Regions from separate parts of the Janthinobacterium leeuwenhoeki genome, predicted to be linked through region 3. Evidence: predicted binding sites of a transcription regulator. Region 3 holds the regulator's gene; each other region holds the start of a gene.
What was found. The regulator HrcA, encoded in region 3, represses chaperone genes, less so after heat shock. The targets are predictions, from matches to a motif close to TTAGCACTCNNNNNNNNNGAGTGCTAA.
Positions count from the first base shown of each region.

Region 1 (2,271 bases), on a different contig from region 3:
CGGCCTGGCCGATGTGCTCAGCACCCTGGGCGACAATCCCCTGCCCGACAGCTATGTGCTGAAACTCGATGCCTTCAGCAGCGCCAGCGAAGCGCTGGATGTCGATGCGGTGGCGGAACAGTTGCGCCAGCTGCCATTCGTGGAATCGGCGCAAGTCGATTCGGCCTGGGTCAAGCGCCTGGCAGCCCTGCTGGGCGTGCTGCGCCTGGTGCTGCTGCTGCTGGCCATGACCCTGGGCGTGGCCGTGATCGCCGTGGTCTTCAATACCATCCGCTTGCAGGTGATGCAGCAGCGCGATGAAATCAGCATCTCGAAACTGATCGGCGCCACCGACACCTTCATCCACCGCCCCTTCTATTACACGGGCGCCCTGCTGGGCCTGTGCGCGGGTGCCTTGGCCCTGGGCGCCGTGGCGCTGGCCTTGCAGCCACTGAATACGGCGATTGCCGAGTTTGCGCGACTGTATGCATCCGAATTCCAGCTGGTGCCGCTGGCGCCGCTGCCGATGGCCGGCTTGCTGGCTCTCAGCGCCGGCCTGGGCCTGATCGGCGCCTTCCTCTGCGTACAGCGCCACCTGGCGCGCCTGAACTGACCTTTCCCCCTCCCATGGCGGCGCTCATGGCGCCGCCATGCGCCGCGTCATCCTTCTATTGCTGTTATCTTGATATTAAACAAGTATTCTTAAGGTTCGCTTCAGCCAGAGGCCGTAGACTAACTACCTTGTCGTAAAGCGACCTGTAGCGCTGTTCAGATCGCCGCTCATACACATATATCAAGCATTCATTCGCCATAGCATTTAGGCTATCAGGTTGATTAAATGTGCTGATTGGCACTCTCAAGCAGAGAGTGCTAATATAGGGACATACCAACAGCAGAACCGCCATGGTCGCCAGATGAAGATGGTGCCGCGATCTGCAAAGTGCAAGACCGAATACGCAAAAACGAACAGACAAGCGGACCACGTCGCGTGACGTGGCCAACTGGAACAAAGCAAGACTACGAGGGAGAAAACATGACTATGATGTCCGCAACGTCCGCATTGGTGCCGACCAAAAGTAATGCGCTGGGCCTCGGGTTCACTGGCAATCTGGGCAATATCGATGCCTATATTTCGGCCGTGAACCGCCTGCCCATGTTGACCCATGACGAAGAAATTTCGCTGGCGACACGCCTGCGCGAAAAAAATGACCTGGCCGCCGCGCAAGAACTGGTGCTGTCGCACCTGCGCCTGGTGGTCTCGATTGCCCGCGGCTACCTGGGCTATGGCTTGCCGCACGCCGACCTGATTCAGGAAGGCAATATCGGCTTGATGAAAGCCGTGAAACGTTTCGATCCGGACCAAGGCGTGCGCCTGGTGTCGTACGCCATGCACTGGGTGAAAGCCGAGATGCATGAGTACATCCTGAAAAACTGGCGTCTGGTCAAGGTCGCGACGACGAAGGCACAGCGCAAGCTGTTCTTCAACCTGCGCAGCCACAAGACGGGCCTGGATGCGATGACGCCGAAACAGATCGATGCGCTGGCCAAGCTGCTCGACGTGAAGCGCGAAGAAGTGATCGAAATGGAAACGCGTTTGAGCGGCCGCGACATCGCCCTGGAATCGCCGACCGACGATGAAGACGACAAGTTTTCGCCGATCGCCTACCTGTCGTCGGAGCAAAGCGAGCCGACCAAGGTGCTGGAAGCGCAACAAGTGACGCGTTTGCAATCGGAAGGCCTGGAAACGGCACTGTCCAAGCTGGACGCCCGTTCGCGCCGCATCATCGAAGCGCGCTGGCTGGCCAACGACGACGGTTCCGGTGCCACCCTGCACGCTTTGGCAGAAGAGTTCGGCGTATCGGCCGAGCGCATCCGCCAGATCGAAGTGGCGGCACTGAAAAAAATGAAGGGCGCCCTGGCCGCCTGGGTGTAATCGAAAGCAATGCCGCAATGCAAAAGGCGCCGCAAGGCGCCTTTTAGTTTTACAGTTTGATGTTTATCAACAGATAAACATTGTCAGCCTTTACGCTGCAGCCAAGCCCTTGGTGATCAGCTCGGCGACCAATTCATTCAGATCCGCGCCGCGTTCCTTGGCCAGGGTCTGCAATTGCAACACCAGATCGCTGTTCAGCTTGACGGCGAATGGCACCAGGCCCAGGGCCTGATCGCGCTTGCGCTGTTCGCGGCGGTCGACGACGACCGCTTCCTTACCGAATGCACCGGCGCCGGGAACATTCATCTTTCCCATCAGTTTCTTGGCATCGCTTTTCGCCAGGGCAGTTTTTTTCATGA
Region 1 is NZ_JBNYXT010000012.1:56,346-58,616, reverse strand. Features, by position in the region: gene ftsX (permease-like cell division protein FtsX) at 1-592, shown strand, start outside; gene rpoH (RNA polymerase sigma factor RpoH) at 1,019-1,912, shown strand; gene ACQ4WS_RS12225 (hypothetical protein) at 2,003-2,269, opposite strand.
Region 1: a site for HrcA is predicted at 827-853, ahead of rpoH (RNA polymerase sigma factor RpoH). Genes of this name have one in related genera too.

Region 2 (2,271 bases), on a different contig from region 3:
CCACCGTGATCACGCCTTCTTTGCCGACTTTTTCCATCGCTTCAGCGATACGCTCGCCGATCGAGTAGTCCGAGTTCGCCGAGATCGCGCCAACTTGGGCGATTTCCTTGGTCGTGGTGCAAGGACGGGCGATTTTCGCCAGTTCTTCGACGGTGGCAGCAACTGCTTTGTCGATACCGCGCTTCAGGTCCATCGGGTTCATGCCGGCGGCAACGAACTTCATGCCTTCGCGCACGATGGCTTGTGCCAGCACGGTCGCGGTGGTGGTGCCGTCACCGGCGTTGTCGCTGGTGCGGGAAGCAACTTCCTTGACCATTTGCGCGCCCATGTTCATGAGCTTGTCTTTGAGTTCGACTTCTTTCGCTACCGATACACCATCCTTGGTGACGGTAGGGGCGCCGAACGAGCGCTCCAGGACCACGTTGCGGCCTTTCGGGCCCAGCGTTACTTTGACTGCGTTGGCGAGGATATTGACGCCTTCGACCATCTTGGCGCGCGCTGCGTCGCCGAATACTACTTCTTTAGCTGCCATGTTCAATTCTCCTGAGTTTCGGGATGTATCTGTCTACAACGTGGAAACAATTACTTGACGACGATCGCCATGATGTCTTCTTCGCGCATGACCAGCAGCTCATCGCCGTCAACTTTGACGGTTTGGCCGGCGTACTTGCCGAACAGGACGCGGTCGCCTACTTTGACATCCAGAGGACGGACTTTGCCGTCGTCGAGAATCTTGCCATTGCCTACGGCAAGGACTTCGCCTTGATCCGGTTTTTCAGCAGCTGCATCAGGAATGATGAGGCCGGACGCAGTTTTGGTTTCCTGGTCGAGGCGTTTGACGATGACGCGATCGTTCAATGGGCGCAGATTCATACAAAACTCCTTAAAGTTCAATGGATAAGTGTTGCTAAGTGAATACATGCCTGGCACAGCGCCAGACGTGCTTTCAGTGACCGCCGTTGAAAGCAGCCCGCAACGGTCAAGCAAACCCCATGTCATCCTGTCCTTGCCTGTCTCCGGCAGTGGTGCATCGCGGCGTCGCCCGCCGCGTAGCGTTCCCTGCAGTGGTCTGGCAAGCACCATCAGTCCTGAGGATTGCTACGAAAGAGTTTGTTAGCACTCTCTACTAACGAGTGCTAATTATAGGGACGGTAGGGGGCTTATTCAAGGGCTTATTCACCGGAAAGATATGCTTGGACGTTCTGCGCAGCCTGCATTTACACAGGGTTTGCGCTGGCGCAAGCCAACTTGCCGGGCGTCAGCAACAGGCGCGACTCTAGCATGCTCGGCAGACGAGGGGTGTTCCCGTACGCGCAGGAAACAGAGTTTTACTATGAAATTTGATAAGATGATTGCAATTGCATATCAATATCAGCATTTAAGCCAGAAAGAACAGCATGCCACTCCCGATTTCCCATCCCGTCCTGCGCCTGCTGGGCGCCACCCTCATCGGTCTCGTTTGCCTGGGCAATGCCGCCGCGCAAACGCCCACCATTGTCGACGAGATCACCGTGGCGGCCCTGACGCCTCTGGAAAAGAAAATGCTGCTTAACGACCTGTTCAACGACCTGAACAAGGATGACGACGACCAGGAAGCGCATGTATGGGACAACGGCGGTGACAGTGGCGTGCTGGTGAAAGTGACGTATAACTTCAGCAATTCCGGCATGACGGAACACAGCCTGAAGGCCCACGTCTGCCGCGACCTGAAATTCGTCGTTACGGCGGGTGGCAAGTCGCAGGACCTGAGCCGGCGCACCTGTTCGCAGAACAGCGGCAACTGGGATGTGCAGGGCAAAGACCCGGCGCCCGCCGTGTATCCGCCTTTCCTGTCCGACGTCACTATCGCCAAGCTGAATGCGAAGGAAAAACAAGCCTTGCTGACGGCCGCCGTGCGCACCTTGAAAGACGAAGAGGATGGCAAGACGCGCCAGTGGAGCAACAAGGGCCTGGGCAATGCGGCGCCGCTGGCAGTGCGCCTGACACCCTCGCGGACGGACGCCAAACCTGGCAGCTACAGCCGTACTTGCCGCGACTTGACGATGGTGCTTGACGGCAAGGGCGGACAACAGACGCTGACGCGCCGCTCTTGCGAAAACCGCTATGGCGGACTCGATATCGAAGCCGATTACGTCGACGAGTAAAACGCTGCCATCGGTGCGCTGAAAGATGCCCGCACTTGGCGAAAAGCGCCGGAAAAAGTGTGTATTGTCCGCCAACTGCCCTGCATTGATGTAAATATGTGTGACAGCGGCGTGATTCGATTGACGC
Region 2 is NZ_JBNYXT010000028.1:32,942-35,212, forward strand. Features, by position in the region: gene groL (chaperonin GroEL) at 1-532, opposite strand, end outside; gene groES (co-chaperone GroES) at 583-873, opposite strand; gene ACQ4WS_RS19285 (hypothetical protein) at 1,398-2,144, shown strand.
Region 2: a site for HrcA is predicted at 1,114-1,140, ahead of groES (co-chaperone GroES). Genes of this name have one in related genera too.

Region 3 (2,271 bases):
CAGCGCGACACAGACCATGCCTGCCACGACTGGTGCTCGAAATGAAATACGGTGCCAGAGAGATGGCAATACAGCCGGTGTTACGCGCATAAATGACCTCAATTGGATGAACAAAACGCCAGGAGTGACCGGCCCGCCAAAAAAAAGCATATTTTGGCACTCCCCGACAAAACGCTATATGATAAAGCACCTGACCCACATACGAGCAACAAACATGAGTAACAATCCTAGTGATCTCAAGGCAAGCGGCCTGAAAGCCACCTTGCCACGGCTGAAGATACTCGATATCTTCCAGAGTAGCCCGGTACGCCACCTGACCGCGGAAGACGTCTATAAAATTCTGCTGGCCGATAATATGGATGTCGGCTTAGCAACCGTCTACCGCGTCCTCACCCAATTCGAACAGGCAGGCTTGCTCAACCGCAACCATTTTGAAACCGGCAAGGCGATTTTCGAGCTCAACGAAGGCTCCCACCACGACCATCTGGTGTGCCTCGACTGTGGCCGGGTCGAAGAATTCTTCGACGAAGACATCGAAATCCGCCAGCAAAAAGTGGCCGAAGAGCGCGGTTTCAAGATCGCCGAACACGCTTTGGCCATCTATGGCAACTGCATCAAGACGGCTTGCCCGCACAAGACCGCCTGAGGTCTGACACATTCCGCCGGTCGTTCCCACGGGAGCGGCTGGCGCGTCAGCGCCGTAAGCTCAATTATGGCTGAGTGCGCTTGACAGCAACTTGGCCGTGATATCGACAATCGGAATGACGCGCTCGTAGGCCATGCGCGTCGGTCCGATCACTCCCAGCGTGCCCACGATCTTGCCGTTGACTTCATACGGCGCCGTCACCACGCTCATCTCATCCATCGGCACCAGGTTCGATTCGCCGCCAATGAATATCTGCACGCCCGTCGCCTTGCTCGACACATCGAGCAGCTGCATCAAGCCCGTTTTTTGCTCGAACATGTCGAACATCTGGCGCAGCGAATGCATATTCGATGACAGATCGCTCACGCTGAGCAAGTTGCGCTCGCCGGAAATCACCATGTCATCGCTATGGTCGGCCATCGCTTCGCTGCCCGCTTCCACGGCCGCCTGCATCAGGCTGCCCATATCGTCGCGCAACTGGCGCAATTCGCCCTGCAGGCGCACGCGTACGGCGTCGAAGGACAGGCCGCCATAATTCTGGTTGATGTAATTGGCCGACTGCACCAGCTGCGCTGGCGTATAGTCGGCCTCCGTCAGCAATAAACGGTTCTGCACGTCGCCGCCGGGGGCAACGATGACGAGCAGGATGCGTTTTTCCGACAGGCGCAGGAATTCAATTTGCTGGAACACGGATTCGCGGCGCGGACTGAGCACGACGCCGGCAAACTGCGACAGCGAGGACAGCATCTGCGCCGCGTTGGCGATGGTTTTTTGCGGCTGCGGCGTCTGCAGGCGCATGCGCGACTCCACCAGGTGCTCGTCCAGATGCCTGACAGTCAGCAAGGTATCGACAAAGATACGGTAGCCGCGCGGCGTCGGTATGCGTCCGGCCGAAGTGTGCGGACTGGACACATACCCGAGTTCTTCCAGATCGGCCATGATGTTGCGGATCGTGGCCGGCGACAGGTCCAGGCCGGAGATTTTCGACAAGGCGCGCGAACCGACCGGCAGGCCGTCGGCGATATATCGCTCGACCAGGGCTTTCAGCAGTGTTTGGGCACGTGTATCGAGTTGCATGGTGTCTTAGGTAAGCAAATATTCTTTAAACAAACATATTGTTAGGCAAGCGGCAACGAAAGCGGCCGAACATGCAGCAACAGCGCCTATTATGCACGTTCGCCCGTCCAGCGGTGTTCAATCTTCCAGTTGCTGCTGCAGCCATCGCAGCAACTCGTCAAAGTTGGCGCAGATGGCGTCGGGCTGCACCCCGGCGGCCAGATGCGCGTCGCTGCCCTTGCGGTTCATCCAGACGGCACGCATGCCGGCCCCCTGCGCTCCCGTCACGTCGAAATACAAATCGTCGCCGACATACACGGCTTCATGCGGCGCCACGTCCAGCGCGGCGCAAGCGGCGAGGAAGATGCTGGCGTCGGGCTTGGCCACGCCAAAGTCGCTGGCGGCTATCGATACCTTGAAATGCTGCGCCAGACCGATAATTTCAAGGTCTGCATTGCCATTCGAGATGGAACCGACCAGCATGCGCTGGCGCATCCAGGCCAGACCCGGCAAGACGTCGTCATACGGCTGGACGCGATTGCGCGCGGCCAGGAAGTGCAGGATAGCTC
Region 3 is NZ_JBNYXT010000006.1:129,407-131,677, forward strand. Features, by position in the region: gene ACQ4WS_RS07760 (outer membrane protein assembly factor BamE) at 1-18, opposite strand, end outside; gene fur (ferric iron uptake transcriptional regulator) at 215-646, shown strand; gene hrcA (heat-inducible transcriptional repressor HrcA) at 707-1,723, opposite strand; gene ACQ4WS_RS07775 (HAD family hydrolase) at 1,841-2,271, opposite strand, start outside.